One region of the Bradyrhizobium septentrionale genome, then DNA from elsewhere that is predicted to be linked to it. Evidence: riboswitches for the same ligand, from Rfam matches in the RefSeq annotation. Region 1 holds a riboswitch; each other region holds the start of a gene.
The links. Region 1 has a riboswitch for cobalamin ahead of HAP48_RS11020 (ribonucleoside-diphosphate reductase subunit alpha). Riboswitches for the same ligand answer to the same signal wherever they lie in the genome.
Positions count from the first base shown of each region.

Region 2: another riboswitch for cobalamin. It lies ahead of metE (5-methyltetrahydropteroyltriglutamate--homocysteine S-methyltransferase); the one in region 1 lies ahead of HAP48_RS11020 (ribonucleoside-diphosphate reductase subunit alpha).
Region 3: another riboswitch for cobalamin. It lies ahead of HAP48_RS10475 (TonB-dependent receptor); the one in region 1 lies ahead of HAP48_RS11020 (ribonucleoside-diphosphate reductase subunit alpha).

Region 1 covers NZ_CP088285.1:1,915,077-1,922,759, forward strand. The annotation lists gene HAP48_RS10995 (hypothetical protein) at 1-206, opposite strand, end outside; partial or broken gene HAP48_RS11000 (cation diffusion facilitator family transporter) at 458-1,030, opposite strand; gene HAP48_RS11005 (IS1182 family transposase) at 1,088-2,422, shown strand; partial or broken gene HAP48_RS51055 (transposase) at 2,672-2,830, shown strand; partial or broken gene HAP48_RS51060 (transposase) at 2,891-3,333, shown strand; gene HAP48_RS11015 (hypothetical protein) at 3,534-3,731, opposite strand; cobalamin riboswitch at 4,413-4,626, shown strand; gene HAP48_RS11020 (ribonucleoside-diphosphate reductase subunit alpha) at 4,881-6,674, shown strand; gene HAP48_RS11025 (ribonucleotide-diphosphate reductase subunit beta) at 6,665-7,683, shown strand, end outside.
Region 2 covers NZ_CP088285.1:793,972-801,654, forward strand. The annotation lists gene metE (5-methyltetrahydropteroyltriglutamate--homocysteine S-methyltransferase) at 1-1,886, opposite strand, end outside; cobalamin riboswitch at 1,989-2,188, opposite strand; one part of gene HAP48_RS05715 (IS3-like element ISRj2 family transposase) at 2,617-2,869, shown strand; one part of gene HAP48_RS05715 (IS3-like element ISRj2 family transposase) at 2,869-3,746, shown strand; partial or broken gene HAP48_RS05720 (IS1380 family transposase) at 4,586-5,930, shown strand; gene HAP48_RS05725 (nodulate formation efficiency C protein) at 6,534-7,385, shown strand; partial or broken gene HAP48_RS50695 (transposase domain-containing protein) at 7,442-7,683, opposite strand, start outside.
Region 3 covers NZ_CP088285.1:1,807,195-1,814,877, forward strand. The annotation lists gene HAP48_RS10470 (cytochrome b family protein) at 1-20, opposite strand, end outside; gene HAP48_RS10475 (TonB-dependent receptor) at 23-2,302, opposite strand; cobalamin riboswitch at 2,409-2,604, opposite strand; gene HAP48_RS10480 (CobW family GTP-binding protein) at 2,834-3,763, opposite strand; gene HAP48_RS10485 (amidohydrolase family protein) at 3,765-5,255, opposite strand; gene HAP48_RS10490 (hypothetical protein) at 5,465-5,860, opposite strand; gene HAP48_RS10495 (ABC transporter ATP-binding protein/permease) at 5,998-7,683, opposite strand, start outside.

The sequences.
Region 1 (7,683 bases):
TCAAGCGTTTTCACGGAGAAACTATCGTCTTTGTCATGCTCCGCGACGACGTTTGCTCGGGATATCTCGATCTTTCCCGAGGAGCCGATGTTTGTGATCAACGATTCCACAGCGGTCGGCCGAACCATTGCCTCATTCACTTGGAGATCGCGCAACTGATGCAACGCCCCCGCCAGAAGACAGACGAGCGCAATAAGAAATGCCACGACAGCGCCAGAGCTGCGCGGATGCAGATTTCTGAACTGGCTCGATCTGGATTTCACTTTGCGGGGGACTCACGAAGTCGGTGTCTAAGAGTAACATGCGCAATCGATGGCGTCGACCGCGCTGCAGCATAACGAGGACGCCGACGATTAGCAGCGATCCCACACCAACGCCATCCCTTTCGAAGCGAGACCACACTCCAATATGAATTATTTCACTCGAACGTGCGAACGATTTTCATTTGCGAGGACCTTCAAAAGGTCATGACGCCAGAATGCTCAGCCTTGTTGCCGGGTTCAACGTGAATGGTTATCAGCGATTCGCCAATTTCCTCCTTAATCGCCTTTTCAAGCCGATCGCAAATGTCATGCGCGGTTGAAACAGTGGTGCTGCCGTCGACGACAAGATGGAAGTCAACAAACGTCATGCGGCCGGCATGTCGGGTCCGTAGATCATGTGCTTCAATCGCGCCCTTCGCCTCGGCCAAAATGATCTCTCTAATTCGTACCAATGTCTCGGGTGCGACTGCTTCATCCATTAACCCGCTGACCGACTCCCACATGAGACCCCAGCCGGACCACAAAATATTCAAGGCAACCGCCGCTGCCAGCGCAGGATCAAGAACGGCCCAACCGGAAATCGCCGCAATCCCTACTCCACCCAGCACCCCAACCGAAGAAAGCACGTCCGTGAAAAGATGGCGCCCATCGGCGACGAGAGCCGGTGATCTAAGCTGCCGCCCTCGACGGATCAAAAGCCATGACCATCCAGCGTTGATGAAACCCGCCACGCCGTTCACCGCAAGGCCCACCCAAGGCGCCTCTAGGAGCTTGTCTGGATAGTCGCTGTTCAAATCTGGTCGGGTCTGATTCAACATTGGGCGATGAGCGAGTATTTTCGGCCTTGGAACATCGATCAGACGCTGCTTCTGCCGCCGAATGTGCAGGACTTCGTGCCGAAAGGCCATGTCTCGCGGTTTATGGTTGATCTGGTGCGGGAGAGCCTCGATCTCAGGGAGATCATGGGCAGCTATGTGAGCGGGCTTGGGCAGCCGCCGTTTGATCCGCGGATGATGGTGGCGCTGCTGCTGCATAGCTATGCGAGTGGGCTGTATTCGTCGCGTCGGATTGCCAAGGCCTGCCGGGAGCGGAACGATTTTGTGATGATCGTGGCGCTGGATGCGCCGGATTTTCGGACGATCAGCGACTTTCGCAAGCGACATTTGAAGGCGCTCGGCGCGCTATTCGTGCAGGTTCTGAAGTTGTGCGAGACGGCCGGGCTGGTCAAGCTCGGTCATGTCGCGCTGGATGGTACGAAGATCAAGGCGAACGCGTCGAAACACAAGGCGATGAGTTATGAGCGCATGAAGAAGCGCGAGGCGGAATTGAAGGCCGAGGTCGCTCGCATGCTGGCGGCCGCCGAGGCGGCGGATGCCTCGGAGGATGAGACTTTCGGCAACAGCGACGAACTGCCGGACTGGACCGTCGACAAGCAGAAACGGCTGGCGAAGATCCAGCAAGCGATGGCGGCGCTGGAAGCGGACGCCAAACTGGCGGCGGAGGAAGAGCGCCGCATCGAGGCCGAAAAGGAACAGCAGCGCCAGGCCGAAGGCCGCAAGAAGCCGGGCAAACCGGCGGCGCTGCCATCGGAGGAACCCAATCCCAAGGCGCAACGCAACTTCACCGATCCGGAAAGCCGCATCATGAAGTCGAAGGATGGCTTCGTTCAGGCCTATAATGCCCAGGCGGCCGTCGATGCACATGCCCAGATCATTGTCGCGCAAGAACTGACCCAGCACGGCAGCGATCAGGGCCAGTTGGTGCCCCTGATCGAGGCCATCGAGAGCAATCTTGGCCGCAAGCCGCGGCAGGCCTCAGCGGATTCCGGCTACTGCAGCGAAGCCAATCTCGAAGCGCTCGACACACGCAGCATCGATGGCTATGTCGCGCCCGGACGCGCCAAGCACCCGACAGTAGCGAACGGAAAAGTCGGCGGCCCGCTGACACAGGCCATGCGAAAGAAGATCGACGATGGCGGCTTCGAAACACCCTACCGATTGCGAAAGCAAGTGGCGGAGCCGGTGTTCGGACAGATCAAACAGGCAAGAGGCTTCCGCCAGTTCCTGTTGCGGGGCATCGAGAAAGTGCGCGCCGAGTGGACAATGATCTGCACCGTCCATAACCTCCTCAAGCTGTTCAACCTCGCAAACGCAGCCTGAGCCTGCTACTCTACAACAAATGCCCGTCACGAAAACATATCTGGACGGGCTCCTAGTCTGACTGAGTCACAAAACCGCCGGCCAGAATCAGCGATGGATGAAGCACGGACCATCAGTCGAGAGGCCGACATGAGCGGGCGTGGCACCAAGACGAGCGAGAAGCGATTTGCGACGTATTTGGAAGGGCTTGCCAGTGTCATCGGTCATGCTGATCGGAAGGCGCCGCTGCGCGACTATTGGGTCGGCCTGATGGCCTGTGGCGGTCGCAAGAGCGTGGAGCCGATGGCGGCGGTGACAGCTCCGGAACGGACGGCCGCCCAGCATCAATCGCTGCTGCATTTCGTCGGCAGCGGCGCCTGGTCGGATGAGAAGGTGCTGGGCAAGGTACGTGAGATGGTCCTGCCGGCGATTGAACGCCAGGGCCCCATCGAAGCCTGGATCATCGACGATACCGGATTTCCAGAGGACCAGCCTACCAAATACTGGCTCTCGACATTGCCGGAGGATGTGGCATTCCGGACTCTCGTTGAGACGGCTAAATTGCGCTGGCGCATCGAACGCGACTATCAGGAACTCAAGCAGGAGGTCGGGCTCGGCCACTTCGAGGGACGCGGCTGGCGCGGCTTTCATCATCACGCAACAATGTGCATCGCAGCCTACGGATTCGTGATCTCCGAGCGGGAGACGATTCCCCCTCAGGCACTCGGCACGCCCGGCCGATCCTGCTCGATCGCATTCCCGCAGATTACAGACCCCGCGGATTTGGCGCTGCGGACCCAACGTCACATTCCAAATTCGATCGCGACGATGCGACGGCGCCTCGAACATGGGCTCGTCCGAACGCTGTCGAGATGTCCTTGTTGTGCGATCAAGTTCGACCACTAGACAGATCATCGTTTGTGACGCAGTAGGACTAGGGACGTTAAAAGGAAATCGCAGCAGCCCGCTGCCAAAAAGATCCAGGTGCATTCGGATTCGCGGACCCGCTCGCAGCTCGGATCTGAGATCATTGAATGCGCATCTAACTGGTGGCATGTGCCAAGTCTCACTTGGCACGTCTTCGATTCGATCACCACGCGGGCTGTATCTCTATGTGGCGCCGAGCATCGGCTCACCCATCATCAAGCTCGCTCATGGCCTCATCCATATCCGACTGGGAATCGCTTATGACTTGCGTGGCGACGGAAACGAGAGCCTTTTCGAATGCTCGGCGCAGTAGCGCTGCACGCGTGTCATCGCCGCCGCTCTCGGCGGTATCGGAGGGGGCGCCAACCTGCGGCGCTGTTGCATTAATATCGGCTGCGTTCATGTCGTAACACCCGGATAGCGGCGTCGCCGCGAGATGACCTATCCGCTTCATGCTAGCAGGGGCAGCTTGCGAAAAGCTGACTAAGATCGAGCCCCCTTGGCGGCTTCATCCATGACCACGCAAGTGAGGACAACCGCTGTGCCGGCAAGGTCATTACTGCGATCGGAGCTCTGGTAAATCATGGCGCCAAAACACTTGGCCACGTCAGCAAGCGCGACGGCGACTGTTGCGCGTTGAAGGCTCAGTGGTACCACAAGCATTTGTGGAGCTATCGTGCTCGATCTGGCGCGCGCGGCAAGCCACCGAGATCGCACGATCATGGCAGGGACGCACCTCACGCCAGTTCCACAAGAAGAGCAACACCTTGCTGGCGCAGCTCGATCGCATTCTCGACCGCTTTGAATTGCAAGCCAAACGTTGCGCGTCATGAGATTATCCCTCGCCAGCATCGCCCAGAACCTTCGCCGAACGGATTCCTATCCAACGCGGGCTCGCATAGGCACCCGTCATCGCGACGGAGCATCGAAATCAAAATGCTGCCACTCTTTTCACGGAATGGGCCGAAGCAGGGGGGGGCATTTGCTCGAACAGAGCGTTGCGGGCCCGGACCCGGAGCGGACGTGGCGTCCTGCGTCTCGACTCCCCTGGCACAAGCCTTGACGAATCTCGACGCGCGGCGTCTGTATGTAGATCTGCCACGGTCTTCCATTCTGCATCTAGTAGGATGGAAGCTAAGAGGGAACCCGGTGCGCCGGTAACGGCTATTCCGGGGCTGCCCCCGCAACTGTAAGCGGCGAGCGGTTGTCATAATGGTCACTGGCCGCGACAGCACCGGGAAGGCCGACAGCCGCAGCGACCCGCGAGCCAGGAGACCTGCCGCGACAGAATAGAACGTCCTCGGGCGGGGTGCCCCGTGCGTCGCTTGCAGCCTGGGACGTTTGACCCGTCTCCTCGCAAGTCGTGCGCGTGGCTTCACCCCCTAACATCGCGGGGTTGCCGATGTCGCCGTCTTACGATTTCAATCAGCATGGTCATCTAATTGAGTGGCCGAGTGTGCGGCCGTGGCCGGCGCGGCCAAAGTCTGCCGCGCCTCAGCGGTGTGTTGTGCCGCCGCCGTCATCGGCTCCGCTGCCGCGGCCTCTCGCGCCATTGCCAAAGCCGTCCGATCTCACGCTCGATCGATCGCGCGACGGCCTGCTGACCGCGTTCGGCAAGCTAACGCTGACCGATCGCTATCTGCTCGTCGGCGAAAGCATCCAGGACATGTTCGCGCGGGTGTCCTGTGCCTTCGCGGACGATGTTGCGCACGCCCAACGTCTCTATGACGCGATGTCTCGGCTGTGGTTCATGCCAGCCACGCCGGTGCTGTCCAATGGCGGCACCACGCGCGGCCTGCCAATCTCGTGCTTCCTTAACTCGGTGTCGGACTCGCTCGAAGGAATCGTTGGCACCTGGGACGAAAACGTGTGGCTTGCCTCCAACGGGGGCGGTATCGGCACGTACTGGGGCAATGTTCGCTCGATCGGAGAGAAGGTGAAGGGCGGCGTCAGCTCAGGCGTCATCCCGTTCATCCACGTCATGGACGGCCTGACGCTGGCGATCAGCCAGGGCTCGTTGCGGCGCGGCTCGGCGGCGGTCTATCTCGATATCCAGCATCCCGAGATCGAGGAGTTTCTCGAGATCCGCAAGGCGTCCGGCGACTTCAACCGCAAGAGCCTCAACCTGCATCACGGCATCAACCTCACCGACGAGTTCATGCGTGCCGTGGGCGCCGGCACCGCGTTCGCTCTGCGCAGCCCGAAGACGAACGAGGTCGTCCGCGAGATCGACGCGCGACAGCTATGGCAACGCATTCTTGAGAACCGGTTGCAGACAGGCGAGCCTTATCTCTTGTTCATCGACACCGTGAATCGCGCGCTTCCCAAGCACCAGCGCGAGCTCGGTCTCAAGGTCTCGACCTCCAACCTGTGCAGCGAGATTACGCTCCCGACCGGCATCGACCATCGCGGCGAGGAGCGCACCGCGGTGTGCTGTCTGTCATCGCTCAACCTCGAGACCTGGGACCAATGGAATGAGGAACCCGGCTTCATCGAGGACGTCATGCGCTTCCTTGACAACGTGCTCACCCACTTCATCACGACGGCGCCGGAGGGTATGAAGCGGGCCCGCTACGCCGCCCTGCGCGAGCGCTCCGTCGGACTTGGCGTGATGGGCTTCCACTCGTTCCTCCAGGCGAATGGCATTCCAATGGAGAGTGGCTTGGCGAAATCATTCAATCTAAAGATGTTTCGGAAGATCCGGGGTGATGCCGACGCGGCATCCGTCGCCCTTGCTCGCGAGCGTGGCCCGTGCCCGGATGCCCTGGAACGTGGCGTGATGGAGCGCTTCAGCCAGAAGATCGCGATCGCGCCGACTGCTTCGATCAGCATCATCTGCGGCGGCACCAGCGCATGCATCGAGCCGATCCCGGCCAACATCTACACCCACAAGACGTTGTCTGGTGCCATCTCGGTACGTAATCCTCATCTGACCAGGGTACTGATCGCCAAGGGCGCCGACACCCCGGTGACCTGGCAGTCGATCATTGCGCAGGAGGGTTCGGTCGCCCATCTCGACATTCTGTCGGAACACGAGAAAGCGGTGTTTCGCACCGCCTTCGAGGTCGACCAGCGCTGGATCGTCGAGCTTGCAGGCGACCGGGCCGCATTCATCTGCCAGAGCCAGTCAATCAACCTCTATCTGCCGGCCGAGGTCGATAAGTGGGACCTCCACATGCTGCACTGGACGGCGTGGAAGCGTGGGGTGAAGAGCCTTTATTACTGCCGTTCAAAATCGATCTCGCGCGCGGCGTTCGCCGGCAAGATCGTCGACGATGACGAGGCCGCGCCGCGGCAGCCGCCTGCGCAGCGCGCCGATTATGAGGAGTGCCTCGCATGTCAATGATCGATCTCTCGTCTGTCGATCCGCGCACGCTGATCGGCAAGGGGCGCGTTGGTCTCCTTGACTCGACGGGCAGCTATGACGTTGATCGCTACGCTTGGGCCTACGAGTTCTGGAAGCGTCAGCAGCAGACGCATTGGATGGCCGAGGAGGTGCCGCTCGGCAACGACCTCAAGGACTGGGCGTCGGACCGCGTCACCGCCAGCGAGCGCGCGCTGCTCACCCAGATCTTTCGCTTCTTTACTCAGTCGGACATCGAGGTCGGTGACAATTATCTCAAGCGATACATCCCGATTTTCCAGCCGCTCACCGTCCAGATGATGATGGCGGCCTTCACGAACATGGAGACGGTCCACATCGACGCCTATGCGCTGCTGCTCAAGACGCTCGGCATGCCCAAGACCGAGTTCGAGGCATTTCGCAGCTATGCGCAAATGCGCGCCAAGGCGGACTACATGCACGAGTTCGGCGTTGACACCGTGGCCGATGTCGCGCGCACCCTGGCTATGTTCGGCGCCTTTACCGAAGGCATGGCGTTGTTCGCGAGCTTCGCTATGCTGCTCAATTTTCCGCGCCACAACAAGATGAACGGCATGGGACAGATCGTAAGCTGGTCGGTGCGCGACGAGAGTCTCCACTGCGAGGGCGTCATCAAGCTGTTTCACGAATGGCACCGCGAGACCGGCGCCGTGACGCGCTCGGTCCGTGACGACATCGTCGATGTCGCCAGAACGATGGTAAAGCTGGAGGAGAACTTCGTCGATCTCGCCTTTGGCCTGGGCAAGATCGAGGGCATGCGTCCTGAGCAGATCCACGCCTACGTCCGTTATGTCGCCGACTGGCGACTGACCCAACTCCGGATTGCCCCGGTTTTCGGCTTCTTCAAGGCCGAGGAGGATGGGTTCACGCAGCTCAAGCCGCATCCGCTGCCTTGGCTCGTCGAGATTCTCAATGGGGTCGAGCACGCCAATTTCTTCGAGCAGCGCGCCACGGAGTACTCCAAGGCGGCGAG
Region 2 (7,683 bases), 1.1 Mb from region 1:
AAGCCTTCGCGTAGTGCAGCCTCATCGATCTGGATCATGGAAGCACCCGCATTCTCGAGATCGCCGACTTCATCTCGAATTGCGAGCGCAATCTGACGGCAGACTTCGCTTCGGGGAATATCCTCGCGAACGAACGACCAGTTCAAGATCGTTACTGGTCCGGTCAACATCGCCTTCATCGGCCTTTTGGTTAGCGACTGCGCATAGCGCCACCAGTCCACCGTGATCGGCTTCGGCCGCGAGACATCTCCAAACAGGATCGGCGGCCGGACACAGCGCGAGCCATAGGATTGCACCCAACCGTTTTTGGTAAATGCGAAGCCGGAGAGTTGCTCGCCGAAGTACTGCACCATGTCATTGCGCTCAAACTCGCCATGGACGAGCACGTCCAGACCGATGTCTTCCTGCCAACGTACGGCGCGCGCCGTCTCTTCCTTGAGGAACTTGTCGTATTGCTCGTCGCTCATCGCGCCTCGCGCATGCGCCGCCCGGGTATTACGGACCTCTGAGGTCTGAGGAAACGATCCGATCGTCGTGGTCGGGAACGCTGGCAGCCCGAAGCGCTTGCGTTGGATCTCGGCCCGACTGGCAAATGGGCTGGCGCGCCGGCGCATGGCCTGGTTGATCGCACTCAGCCGGACAACGACATTGGCATCTCGGATCTTCGGCGACGTCCGGCGGACGGCTGCGGCACACTCCGATTCCGCAAGAGCTTTCGCAACATTCTGGTCGCCTGCGAGTGCCCGCGCCAAGGTCGCAAGCTCACGCATCTTCTGAACCGAGAAAGCAAGCCAGCTCTTGACGTCGGAGGCGAGCCCGGTCTCGAGTTCAACATCGACCGGCACATGAAGCAGCGAGCAGGATGGGGCGATCTGTACGCGGTCCTTACCAAGCTTCGCAATCGCGGGGTCCAGTCGCTGGCGGAGCGCCGACAAATTCGATCGCCAAACATTCCTACCGTCTATGACGCCGAGCGACATGACGAGGTCACTTCGGCCGCTCGCAATGATCTGGCTCAATAACTCTGGCGCGCGAACCAGATCGACGTGAAGCCCGGCAACAGGCAGGCGCAGGGCAGCGTCCAGATTGTCGCAGAGGCCACCGAAATAGCTTGCAACCATGATCTTGATGGCCGGCCCTTCCTTTGCGAGCCGGCCATAAGCATGTACCAAGGAGTTTCGCGAACTCTCATCCAGATCAAGGACTAGCCAAGGTTCGTCGAATTGAACCCAATTTGCCCCGCGTTTGGCCAATTCCTTCAAAAGCTCAATATAGACCGGTATCAGGTCATCCAGCAGTGACAGTGGCTGGAACGCACGATCGGCACTCTTGCCAAGCTTCAAGAATGTAACCGGCCCGATCAGGACAGGGCGCGTCTGAAAGCCAAGGGCCTTGGCTTCCTCGTACTCCTCGATTGGTTTGCGAGAGGATAGTCTGAAAGTCTGCCCCGGGTGAAATTCCGGGACCATGTAATGGTAGTTGGTGTCGAACCATTTGGTCATCTCCTGCGCGGGTGCGCCATATCCACGCGACGGGTGACCGCAACTCCCATCCTGACCGTCGCATTGTGACCCGCGTGCCATGGCGAAGTATGTCTTGAGCGAAATGGATCCGGCATTCGTCTCGTAGACTTCTGGGATGGCACCAACCATGACACTGGTGTCGAGCACCTGGTCGTACAGCGAGAAATCGTTCGATGGGATCACGGTGATACCGAGAGACCTCTGGCGAGCCCAATTTGCGGCACGTAGGCCAGCTGCATCCTCGAGCAACTGCTGTTCGGCGATTTTTCCGGCCCAGTAACTTTCGAGCGCAACCTTGAGCTCTCGCCTTGGACCGATGCGTGGCGTTCCGAGTGTGGCAACCGGAAGAGAGAGAAGAGACATAGCGTTAACCCCATATTGGGGGCAAAGGCCATGGCGGACGCAGGCAGAAGAAGTCGCGCGAGCGACCGCTGCTTGGCGCACCACCGGGACACCCCGCCCGTGGACGAAGATAGTGTCGGGGCAGGTCTCCTGGCTCGCGGCTCAGCGCTGCTGTCCGGCCTTCCCGAAACCGTCAGGCTTCAGTGACTTCGTTGGACAGCGGCTCGCCGCTCACAGTTGCGGGGACAGCGCCGGCATTGACACCGGCTTCCCTCTTAGCTCCGGCCTAATGAGACTGGAGAACCTCGACACCTTCAATTATCGGCAAAAGGGATGTTCCGTCAACCTCGCGAATTCATGTTGCGATCTGCTAATGTGCCTAGCGGCATGCCCACCGTTCATCCTCGATGCAGAAGTCGCTCTGCAATCACGGACATCGGATGACATCCCGAAAGTCCCTCCGCGTGGGCAGCGACAAATCCGAATACGCCGCCTTTGCGCCGAGGACCACTTGGTCGAACAGACGGCTTTCATGCAAGCTGGCCCCGGTTCATCAAGCACGGCGCGCTGCCTTCTCCAAGCAATCAACGATCCACCGAATAAGATAGCATACGCGGCGCGAGGTGTTTCTGTGATGCCAGCCATTTCTGGTAGGCGTCACTCAGAGCTGGCTCCGCAAATTCGGACAGTAGCTTGAGTGGATTTTCTGCCTGACAGCGGCGAGGATTCTTGCCGCGAATCAGGAGCGAAGATGACGAAGAAGAGCCGCCGGATGCATTCTCCGGCATTCAAGGCGAAGGTTGCTTTGGCTGCGGTCAAAGGCGACAAGACGCTGGCGGAGCTGGCGCAACTGTTTGATGTTCATCCGAACCAGATCACGATCTGGAAAAACCAGCTCCTGGAAGGCGCCGCCGGCGTGTTTGGGCATGACAAGGCGTCGGCCGAGACGCCGGTCGATTTGAAGGCGTTACATGCCAAGATCGGCGAGCTGGCGTTGGAAAACGATTTTTTGTCCGGCGCGCTCACCAAGGCGGGCCTGCTGAGCGCAAAGCGATGATCGACCGCGGTCATGATCTTTCTATCGTGCGCCAGGCGAAGGTCCTGAAGCTGGCTCGCAGCACGGTCTACTATGAACCTCGGCCAGTTTCGGCCGAGGACCTTGCCTTGATGCGTCGGCTCGATGAGCTGCATCTCGATTATCCCTTCGCGGGAGCGCGTATGCAGCGATCGTTGCTGCGGCGGGAGGGCGTATACGCCGGTCGCCGCCACATCGCGACGCTGATGAAGCGCATGGGGATCGAGGCGGTCTATCGTCGCCCGAACACGAGTAAGCCGGCACCGGGTCACAAGATCTACCCGTACCTGTTGCGCGGATTGAAGATCGAGCGGCCCGACCAGGCGTGGGCAATGGACATCACCTACATTCCGATGCGGCGTGGCTTCGTCTATCTCGCGGCGGTCGTCGATGTGTTCAGCCGACGGGTCCTGGCCCATCGCGTCTCGATCACAATGGAGGCGGCCTTCTGCGTCGAAGCGGTCCAGGAGGCGTTGGCGAAGCACGGCAGGCCCGAGATTTTCAACACGGACCAGGGCAGCCAGTTCACCAGCCTCGAGTTCACCGATGTGCTGCTGGACGCGAAGATCGCCATCAGCATGGACGGCAAGGGCGCCTGGCGCGACAACGTGTTTGTCGAGCGGCTCTGGCGCACGGTCAAATACGAAGAAGTTTATCTCCGCGCCTACGACAGCGTGTCCGAGGCGCGAGCGTCAATTGCCAAGTATCTGGCCTTCTACAATCAGGGACGCCCTCACTCGAGCCTTGACGGGCGCACGCCCGACGAGGCTTACTTCGGCACGCAAGCTATGGTGATCGCCGCATGACCGTCGCCGACGATTTTGTCGTCGCTCTGGTCGGGCTACGCCCTCCCGACGCAACGACAAAATCGTAAGGCCCCGCGTTCAGCATAACCCGGCAGGAATCCACTTAAATCCCGCGGGGCGCTGTCCAAACAACCGGCGCCAGCTCTCTCGGACACTTTTTGGCGATACTGCCCAGGCAAGCATATCAACCAAACCAAGGAGACCGGCTCGCAATGAAAATGGCTGTTTGGAGTGCCCTCGGTGTCTTTGCTGTTGCCGTCTCGGCGGTCGGCTTGTTCGGATTGATGGTAAGACCGCTCTTGAGTAACGCCGCTCGACAGATTCTCTCGAAACTATTGATCGGCTCAAGCCGAGGCTAGCACGGCTCAGCGCCTCTACCTGCTTGCGGAGGACAGGACTTGCGTCGAAGCCGCATCTTCCGGTCGATTGAAGAGCACGATATGCGCCGGCCGACACGAGCGATCGCGCATGCCAGTGAATGCTATCATCTCGCCCGCCTGCTTAAAGCGTGCACTTCGGCGGCGTCTGTTCTAAACGCCCGGCGCTGATGGGCGGTTTCGTATCGTTGTGGGCCCTTGAGTGCCAAGCACATCTGCCTGGCGCTGCAACTAGCACTTCAGGACTGTCGCATAGTCGCGAAGGAGCGCCAATCGCGTGTGGATAGAGCCACGACGTTCAAAACCGAACGACGGGTTCGATGGTAGACAATCTGCTCTAGCCCGTCTTATTCGTCAGAGGGCGCCTGAGAGGCTGGCGAGCGTGGTGTAAAGCGCTGATGCGGCGTAGGATTCGGTTGCAAAGCCACCCCATCACCTTCAGCCGCGAACACCACGCCCGCCATGACCGATGATACGATTCTGCCCTTCTCGTTTCCAGCCGTTCACGCCAGGAAAGTCACAGCTGCCTTCGATGGCGGTCGGCTGACCTCGAACGGGGGCGTGATGCTTCTGGCGATGGCCGAGCGGCGTCTCGGCTTGGCCGACAATTTGGCCCGGGTGTTCCCGGATCGGCGCGATCCGACGCGGGTCGTGCACAGCCTTGTCGATATGTTCCGCGCGCGCATGTTCGCGATCTGCTGCGGCTACGAGGACGCCGACGACCTCGATCATCTGCGGTCCGATCCCGCATTCAAGCTGGCCTGCGGACGGCTGCCGGACACGGGTCGCGATCTGTGTTCCCAACCGACGCTGTCGCGGCTGGAGAATGCTCCGCGCCTGCGCGACGTGATCCGACTGACCTACACTTTGGTCGACGCATGGATGGATAGCTACCCGCGCGAGCCGGCATCCGTCACGCTCGACATCGATGATACCTGCGATGTCGTCCACGGCCATCAGCAGCTCTCGCTGTTCAACGCTCATTATGACGAACGCTGCTTCCTGCCGATCCACGTCTACGACACGGAGAAGAGCCGGCCCGTGGCGGTCGTGCTGCGGCCCGGCAAGACGCCGGGCGGCGTCGAGGTGCGTGCCCATCTGCGCCGCCTGATCCGGCATATCCGGACGCGGTGGCACAACACGCGAATTACGTTCCGTGGCGACGGGCGCTATGCTCGGCCGGAGGCAATGGCGTGGTGCGAGACCAACGGCATCGACTACATCTTCGGTCTGTCCGGCACCAAGCCGCTCGCCAGAAAAGTCGACGAGGCCGCCGACGACATCCGCACGCGACGCGCCATCGAGAACCTGCCGGTTCTGCGTGGCTATACCGAGACGCGCCACAAGGCAAAGTCCTGGGATCGCGAACGGCGCACCGTCGCCCGTATTGAGGCGACGATGCTTGGCCTCGACATCCGCTTCGGTCGTCACCAGCCTCGATGTCGGTTCGGCCGAGTGGATCTACGACAGCCTGTATTGCGCGCGCGGCCAAGCCGAGAATCTGATCAAGCTGCATAAGACACAGCTCGCCTCCGATCGCACCAGCTGTCGTTCGGCGCTCGCCAATCAAGTCCGCCTCGTTCTCCACACCGCCGCTTATTGGCTGATGCTGACCGTGCGCGACGCGATTCCCAAAGTCCGGGAATTGGCCACTGCCGAGTTCGCGACGCTGCGTCTTCGGCTCTTGAAACTCGCTGCCCGTGTCGTCGAGACCACGAGCCGCATTCGCCTTGCGTTTGCCGCGGCATGTCCCGAAGCCGACCTGATCCGCGGCTTGCCAGGCGCGCTGCTGCCGCTCGGTCCTTGACCGGCGGGGCGTCCGCCCCCCGTTCGCCCAACCTACACCTTAAGCGCGTTGCAAAGTACGGGTCGTCAGGCGGTGAAAAGCCGAAGGCAATCCCGCGCGCCTCGTCAGAGCAGATGTGCGGCCACATCAATCGGACCAAAAAACCGCACTCTCACGAATAGGACGGGCTAGACTGTCGTGAGACACCTCGCCGCAAGTCGATCACCTGCGCCACCGGAGATTAAGCGCGTGATCAAGCGCGTGCCATGAATTCTGCAGGTCGAGGCGGACTGAAGGGACGCATTGCAACGTACGCAGGTCGGAAAGTCGACAAAGGCGACACAATTATAGTGCAAACGGCCGCCTATTAGCTGGCACGAAGAATGCAGGCTCTCGGTAGCCCAGGCTTCTCCTCCTGGGTAGGTCCAGCATTGCAAGTTGAGGCTGTGGCTAGCCACCGAAGTTAGCGGCGCGTGACACAAAGGGGACTACGCCTGCTCGCGCGGGACACCAGCGGGCGCCCCCGTCACGTCGCCGCTAACTTCATGCGATCGCGCATAGCGCGTTGAAGTTACCCGCCTCGGAATTGATGTGTGTGGATGAAAGCCAGACGAGCCGACAACTATGAAGCGTAAAACGGTTGGAAGACATGTGCTTTGGTTCTGGCTCATTCGATCGCTGATCTGCCACGCCGAGCTGGCCACGACGAGCAACAGTGTTCGCGCCAACGACAACGCCCTTGTCGAACGGGTCAGGTCAACATGGCGAGCGCAGGACGGCGAGACCATAGAACAAATTACCTCCAAAGTCTCGAAGGTGGCGCAGTTCGTCACTCAAACGTGGGGGGTCGCTGAAGGAGTTGACCGAACTGAATACGTGTATCTGTCGTGGACAAGGCACCACGAGCGTGCATCAGACGAAGTGTACGTTATCACCTGGAAGGTCGCATCTGACGGAGGCATTGAAGTGGCGTCGACATATGCAAAGCCCATTGAACTGGGCTGGCGCGCCTTTGCGCTCTCGCTGATCGCCGGTGAAATCGCAGATGGCGAAAGGACCGCTAATCTTCACTTTCTGCATGATCCGGCCAACTTCAACTTCGTGACGACGGCGCAAGGAAAGCTCGGCAATCTTCTGCGGCGCGGCCGCTGCAATATCATGGAACCCGTTGTAGTGGATTACGTGCCGAAGCCGAATGAGAATGCGACCGATAAGGGTGACATGTGGCGTGTCCTGCTTTTGGTGAACTGTAACATTCCAGGGCCGCGCTATTTTACCCGCAACGGGGTCATCACCTTCGAGAAGCGGGCGCGACGAGATTGGGAGCCGCAATCCTTCTTTGCCAAGCGCATCGCGGCATTTCCTCCGGGCTCTTGGTTCGATCGCATAGAGCCAGATGAACATGACGCATTGGAGAAGGCGCGAAAGGCCTCGGCAAATGGCCCCACAGATCATGATCCCAGCATAACTCCTTGAGACTGAGCGTCACGGAGCAGCCATGCGGTCTGCACTTAGCGCATTCTGTTACTCACGCGGACGTAGATGGCCTCCTGCCGGTAGAGCGGTTGGCCATCGGCATATTTGGCGACGGCGATCTGGGCTAAAAGCGCTTCCGTCGGAATGCCTCCTTCAATAATATGGACCGGGGCCGGGCCTGGATCACGCCGTCCTCCTTCTTGACGGCGCGTAACGATCACACGGAACTTCACCGGCACCACATCCAGACGCTCTGACACGTCCTCGCCGATCACCACCTTCTGCTTGACGGCATGCT
Region 3 (7,683 bases), 110 kb from region 1:
CGGATCAGAGCGTTGCGCATGATCAGAACTTCACGTTGACGGAGAGTTCCGCGGTGCGCGGCATGCCCAGCAGCCACTGCCCGGCATAGGGCGACGTCACCGCGTAGACCTTGTCGAACAGATTGTAGACGCGGAACGCAACGGTGGTGCGGTCATCCGGCTTCCACCTGACGCCGCCATTGACCACATTGTAGCCCGGCCGCAACTGGGTGTTGGCAAGGTCGGAGTACATCTGGCCGACGATCTGGACGCCGCCATAGACCGACCAGTTGGATGCGAAGTCCCAGGTCAACCAGATGTTCGACACCTGCTGCGGTACGTTGATCGGAACGTTGCCGGCATAGCTGACGAGCTTTCCACTCACCAGCTGGCTGTTGTTGTCGTACTTCGCCTGCAGCAGCGCGACATTGGCGTCGATACGCCAGCCATAATCCAACGCCAGTCCGACCGATGCCTCGACGCCGCGCGATGATTGCTGGCCGACCTGCAATGCGAGGCCTGCGGGGTTGTTCGGATCGGCAACGAGCAAATTGTTCTTGACGATCTGATAGCCCGCCAGCGTCCACTCGCCGCGCCCGCCCAGGAACGACTGCTTGACTCCGATCTCGGTCTGCCTGCCGGTGGCAAGCTGGAAGGTCTTTTGCGTGGCCGACAGCGAGATCAGATTGCCAACCGGATCGACGCCGACCGCATACTGACCATAGAACGCGAGGTTCCTGATCGGTTCATAGACCACCCCGGTGCGCCAGCTGGTGCCCGAGAGCGCGACGTCGAAACTGTTCGACGGCGTCCGATAGTCGGTGCGGTCGACCTCGGGGCGATCGTACCTGACGCCGGTGACAACAGACAATTGATCGGTCAGCGACAGACGATCCTCCGCAAACAGCGCGTATTGATTGACGATCGCATTGAAGCCGGGCGATGTCGCGGTCGTCGTCGCGAAGAACGATCCGGGATCGAAGACGTAGGGGTTGACCGACGACGCGCCGCCAAACGGCGAGTTGTTGGTGTGGGTGAAGTCGATGTGGTTGACGTCGAATCCCGCAACGAAGCGGTTCTCGAGGCCGAAGATGTGGCCGCTGAAGGTCGCGTCCATCCGGTTGCCGGCCTGCTTCTGGTCGTGGAAGATCTCGATATAGTTGCCGCGATCGATCAAGTTGGTCTTCGGATTCCAGGTATAGCTCTCGATGTCGCGCCAATGCCGCTCGCTGGTCAGGTAATACAGCGTGTTGTTGATCTTGATGCCGTCGGCGACGTCCCATTCGGTCTTGAACTGGGTCCAGCTGTCCTGATAGCGGATGGTGCTGTCCGACGCGTTGTAGTTCTTGAAGCGCAGCGCGTCCTGGATCGCGCCGTTGATCAGCGGCGTGCCGAAATAGCGCGACGGGCTGCGGTCGCCATAGTCCTCGGAGAGCGTGAAGGCAAGATTCTCCGACGCTTGCACGTGCACCGCGGCCGAGACCGCCGCATTCGAGGTCTTGTCGCGATCGACCCAACCGTCCGACATGTTGCCGGTGGCATTGATCCGGTAGGACACATTGGGATTAATTGGCCCCGTGCTGTCGACCGAGAGCCGCCGCGTCATGTTGCTGTCGAGCGAGACCTCAGCCTCGTTGTAGGGCGTGCCCTGCGGCTTCTTCGGGATCACGTTGATGACGCCGCCGATCGCGCCTTCGCCGTACAGCACCGAGGCCGGGCCGCGCAGCACCTCGATGCGTTGCGTCGACCAGGTATCGTACGGGAACGTCAGGGTCCCCGAGCCGATGTAGAAGCGCGTGCCGTCATACAGCGTCATCACTGAATTGCTGCCGGCGAAGCCGCGGGTGCTGAATGACAGACCGCCATTGCCGGGCGCCGACAATGCGGTGAAGCCGGCGGCGTCCTGGGTGACGGCATCGGTCACATTATGCTGGCCGCGTTCGGCGATGGTCTGCGACGTGATGATCTCGACGCTCGCCGGCGTTTGCAGCGGCGTTAGATTCAGACGGCTGCCGGTGCTACCCGGCGTGGTGGCGTTGAGCGTCGGCGATGCCGACCCCGAAGCGCCCGACGCTGCGGCGCGCGGCGTGTTGCCGGCTGCGGCGGCCGGTGCGGGTCTGGAGCGTGACCGCGACGACGACGCCGAGTCGTTGCTTCGCGCCGCGGGCTTGGGCTTTGCGGATGCCGAGGGCGAGACCTCGATCGGATCGAGCCTGGTTGGTGGCGGTGTTTGTGCTTCACCTTCAGCCGGCAGCAGCAGCGATGACAGGGAGCAAACGAGACCGAGGCGCCAGCGGCGCGCAACGGGAAAAGACGGAGACATGAAAGGACTCGCGGTAACGTGGCACGTCACCGCGAACGCGGACTGGCGCATTGCCCAAAAGGCAGTGCTCCGATCCCACCAGGACGCCCCCGCCCGATGTGCTCGCGTGTGACCACGACTGACGGCAGGTCTCCTGGCTCACGGGTCGTCGCCTGTCGACGCCTTCCCGGACCGAATGGCCCAGTGGCAAATTGACGAAAGGCTCGCCGTTTACAGTTGCGGGGACAGCTGCGGCATTGGGGTTACCCTCGCACCGCATTCCCTTTTGATCCCCGAAGGGAACCGTCGGCGGAAACGATAGGTGGTGCGGGATGGGCTGTCAATTCGGCGCGATTGTCGCGCACGTGCTTTGCGGGATGGTGCTGCGGCGATGACACACGGCCTGTATCGCTGACGCGGAGACTTCCTGACCCGTCATCCTGAAGAGCCGCGAAGCGGCGTCTCGAAGGATCGACGGCCAACAGCCGGGCCGTGCATCCTTCGAGGCTCGCTCCGCTCGCACCTCAGATTGACGGGAAACGTAAGTTCGCATCACTCGGCTTCGACGCATCCCTGCATCACCTCATCGATCTCCGCCCACGACAGCGCACCCATCTCGGCGATGAACACGATTCGCGTTCGCGGCACGCCGGGTGCCGGCACGCCGCCCGCAGCCAAGGTCGCGCGTCCGCCGGCGAGTTGAAACACCGTCAGCCGTCCGGGCTGCTCCACCGTCTCGAACAATCCCTTCGCTCGCGCGAGCTTCGGCGCCAGCCTGCCGATCGCCCGCTGCAAGCGCGGCAACCGCACCGGCCGCTCCGACGTCCAGCTCAGCGTTTCGAACCGGTCAGACACCGGCCGTCGCGGCAAGGTCTCGCGCGGCGCCGGCACATGATCGAGATCGGCCGGAAACAGTAATTCTGCCGGCACCTCGCCATGCAGCGCATCGACCACCACCGCCGCCGGACGCACCGCGCGTACGGCGTCGCGGATCGCGGCGCGCGCGGTGGCATCAGCCAGATCGACCTTGCTCAGCGCCACCACATCGGCCGCCCGCAGTTGCGACCGCAGCAGCGCATCGTCCAGCGCCGTCGCAGGCTGCGTCGCGTCGACCACGCACAGCACGGTCTCCAGCGGCGCTTCCTTCCAGATCACGGGATCCATCAGGTTGCGGACGATGTCGGAGGGATCGGCGATCCCGCTGGTCTCTATCACGATGAACTCGGGACGGGGATCACGCCGCAGCAAGCTTGCAAGCGTGCGCAGCAGATCGCCCTCCAGCGTGCAACAGATGCAGCCATTGCTCAGGCTGACCACGCCATCGCTGGCGCCGGCGATCAGCTCCGCGTCGATATTGATCGCGCCGAAATCATTCACCACCGCCGCGATGCGCCGCCCTTCCGCATGCGCCAGCAGATGGTTCACGACGGTGGTCTTGCCCGCCCCGAGAAAGCCCGCGACCAGCAGGATCGGGACCGGCACGTCAGCCTCCGGCGACGGGCCGGCGCACCGGCCGGCCCGGCCGCGCCGCGACATCGAGCACGCCGTCGTTGATCAGCGGCTGACCGCTGACCACGAGGTGCCGCACGCCCTCCGCCGGGCGGTTCATCGCGGAGAAGGTCGCGCGATCGCTCAAGGTCTCGAAGTCGAACACCACGACATCGGCGTCAGCGCCGGCCTGCAACCTGCCCTTGGCGCGCATCGCCGGCGTGCTCGCCGACAGAATCTCGGCCGGGATCAGCGCGCATTTGCGGATGCCCTCGAGCAGCGACACTTTTTGGCGCTCGCGCACCCATTCGCGGATGAAACGGGTGAAGCAGCCGGCCGAACGCGGATGCGAGGTGGCATCATCGGGCAGCGGCCAGGCGTCGCCGGTGTAGGGCCGGCCGTCCGACAGCGTCCACGGCATCGCGTCGGACGCGATCGCACCGCCCGGATACAGCACCGCCATGTCGAGCAGGTCGCGATGATGCTGGTTGTTCTCGATATCGAGCACATGCCACAGCACCAGCGTGGAGGGTTCTTCGGCTTGCGCCGCCAGCAGCTCCTCGCGGCTGCCGAAGCGATGACCGTCGGTCACGCGCTGCACCGAATCGTAGCCGAGGCCGTTGCGCTCCTCGAATTTGGGATCGCTGAAGAAGGTCGCCGCCAGCACGGTCGACCCGGTGCCATAGGGATAGGCCTCCACCGTGATCGGCAGGCCCTGCGCCTGCGCTTTTGCGATCAGCGCAACACAGCGTTCGATATCCGTCTTGCTCGAGGAGTTGAAATGGCAGATGTGCATATGCGCGCCGGTGGCGCCGGCATAGCCGATCAGGCGGATATAGGCCTCGGCCGCGCTCTCGGGATCGATGCGGGACATGTAGGCGACGTGGGTGAAGGTCGGCACCGCGTGATCAGCGGCGAGCTGGCACACCGCGGTCAGTTCCTGCACGCCGGCGCCCGGCGCATAGGCGTTGAGAATGCCGATGCCGATGCCGCCTTCGTTCAGTCCGTTGGCAAGGCGCTCGAGGATGCCGCCGACCTCGCCCTCGGTCGCCACGTTCTCGATCCAGCGGCGATCGCGCATCGCGGCGCCGAACGATTCCAGCGAGCTCTCCGAATTCGAGCCGGTCATCGCGCCGATCCGCGCGAAGGCCCAATTAGCGGCCGCGCCGTAGTTCAGCACCCGGCCCTTCTCGGCCTGGCGCTTGTACCAGGACGCAACCGGCAGCACGCCGGCCTCGAGGTCGAGCGATGTCGTCACGCCGTCGAAGGCCTGCATGCGATCGGCCGGAATGGTCTGGCCGTGCGCGTGCAGATCGATGAAGCCGGGCGCGACCACAAGGCCGGTGGCGTCGATCTGCCGCTCGGCGCCGCCGAGGCCGGTGCCGACAGCGGCGATCCGGCCGTCGACAACAGCGACGTCGCCGATCGCATCCATCCCGCTGGCCGGATCCACCACCCGGCCGCCGCTGATCACCAAACCACCCATCTCGCCACTCCCCGCATTGTCCAAAACCGCGGTCCCGGCCGGCCGCCTTCATTAAGGCTTACGACCGGACCCAAGCGGGGCCAAGACACAAAAATGCATCGCATCTATCGCAACGCCCCGATCAGGATTGTTGCGACATGGTGTAACGCAATCGTCCTTCGCGCGATGCGAGAAGGCCGCGTCAACGATGCGAGTGGCGGCGAGGTCCGTTACGTTCCGGTCGCGCGTCGCGGGGCGAGGCCTCTCCAGAGATCGTCGCTGGGCCTAGTCCGGCTCGCGACGAGCTTCGGCGGCGTCCGATCCCTGGCGATCGCTGCCTCGAAGGCCCGGCGCAATCGCGGATTGTCGATCTGCATCTGAAAGCGCCGGACAACGGCGTCCGCATGGGCATCGTGACCGGTGATGGCATGGCACAGCTCCGCTGTCGTCCTGCGGAAGAAGTGGAACGAGCCAGCGGCCGCACCATCCAATCGATCGAGCTCGCCGGCCACGGCGAGCACAAGCATCCGGTCGGCGTCGTCGAGCGTCACCGAGAAGCGCAGCACGGCGAGTTGCCAGGCGCAGAGCAGCTTGCCCTGCGGTTCGCTCACTCCCTCAGTGCGCATCGATCGAACACCCCGCGCGCCCGATCCGGGGCGCGGCGCGACTATCCTTGCGCGGCAATAGGTTTTCGAGGGGAGCGCGCGGGCGATCTCATAAGCGCCGCATAAGCGGCCCGGCAATGCCTAGCAAGATCGCGGGCTCAGATCCCCTCGAACTGCAGCCGCGCCAGCCGTGCATAGAGGCCGTTGGCGGCGACCAGCTCGGCGTGGGTGCCCTGCTCGACGATCCTGCCCTGGTCCATGACAAGGATGCGGTCGCAGGACAGCACGGTCGCCAGACGATGCGCGATCACCAGCGTGGTGCGGTGGCGCATCAATTCCTCGAGCGCGGTCTGCACCAGCGTCTCGCTCTCGGCGTCGAGCGCCGAGGTCGCCTCGTCGAGCAGCAGCAGCGGCGCATCGCGCAGGATGGCGCGCGCGATCGCGATGCGCTGGCGCTGGCCGCCGGACAGCGTCACGCCGCGCTCGCCGAGCTGGGCGTCGAAGCCGCCGGGCAGCCGACGCAGGAATTCGGTGGCATGGGCGAGATCGGCGGCACGCTCGACCTCGGCGTCGGTGGCATCCGGCCTGCCGAACCGGATGTTCTCGCGGGCCGAGGCGGCGAACACCACGGAATCCTGCGGCACCAGCGCGATCCGCGCGCGCACCTCGGCGGGATCGGCCTGCCGGATCGGCACGCCGTCGAGCGAGATGGTGCCCGATTTCGGATCGTAGAAGCGCAGCAGCAGATGGAACAGCGTGCTCTTGCCGGCGCCGGAGGGGCCGACGATCGCGACCTTCTCGCCGGAGCACACCTTCAGCGACACGCCGTCGACCGCGAGCGCGTTGGGCCGGGTCGGATAGGCGAAGCTGACATTGTCGAAGCCGACATCGCCGCGTGCCGGCTGCGGCAGCGCGCGCGGCGCGGCGGGAGCCGCGATCTCCGGCCTGACGCGCAGGATCTCGAACAGCCGCTCGGCGGCGCCCGATGCGGCCGAGACTTCGCCCCAGACCTCGCTGAGTTGGCCGAGGCCGCTCGCAGCGAACGCCGTATAGAGAATGAACTGGCCGAGCCGGCCGGGGCTGATGGTTCCGACCAGCACGTCATGCGAGCCGACCCAAAGGATCACGACGACGCTGGCGAACACGATGAAGATGACGATCAGCGTCAGCATCGCGCGCGCCTTGGTCGAGCTGCGCGCGGCGTCATAGGCCTGCTCGACCTCGCGGCTGAAGCGCGTCCTGGCCAGCCGCTCGCCGGTATAGGCCTGCACGGTGCGGATCGCGTTGACCAGCTCGCTCGCATAGGCGCTGGCATCGGCCAGCGTGTCCTGGGCGTTGCGCGACAGCCGCCGCACCCAGCGACCGAACGCGACCAGCGGAATCACGATCAGCGGGATCGCGGCCAGCACGAAGCCGGAGAGCCGCGGGCTCGTGATCACCATCATCGCCGCGGCGCCGAAGAACAGCATCAGATTGCGCAGCGCGATCGACACCGAGGCGCCGACTGCGGACTTGATCTGCGTGGTGTCGGCGGTGAGCCGGGACACCAGCTCGCCGCTTCGTGCGGAATCGAAGAATGACGGCGACAGCGAAATCAGATGCGCGAACACGTCGCGCCGGAGATCGGCGACGATGCGCTCGCCGATCGTCATCACGAGGTAGTAGCGCGAGGCGCTGGCACAGGCGAGCACCGCGACCACCGCGATCATCACGCTGAAATAGCTGTTGATCATCGCGATGCCTTCGGGCGTGAAGCCCATGTCGATCATCCGCCGCACCGCGACCGGCACGACCAGCGTGGTGATCGCCGCGATCGTCAGCGAGATCAGCGCAAGGATCGCGCG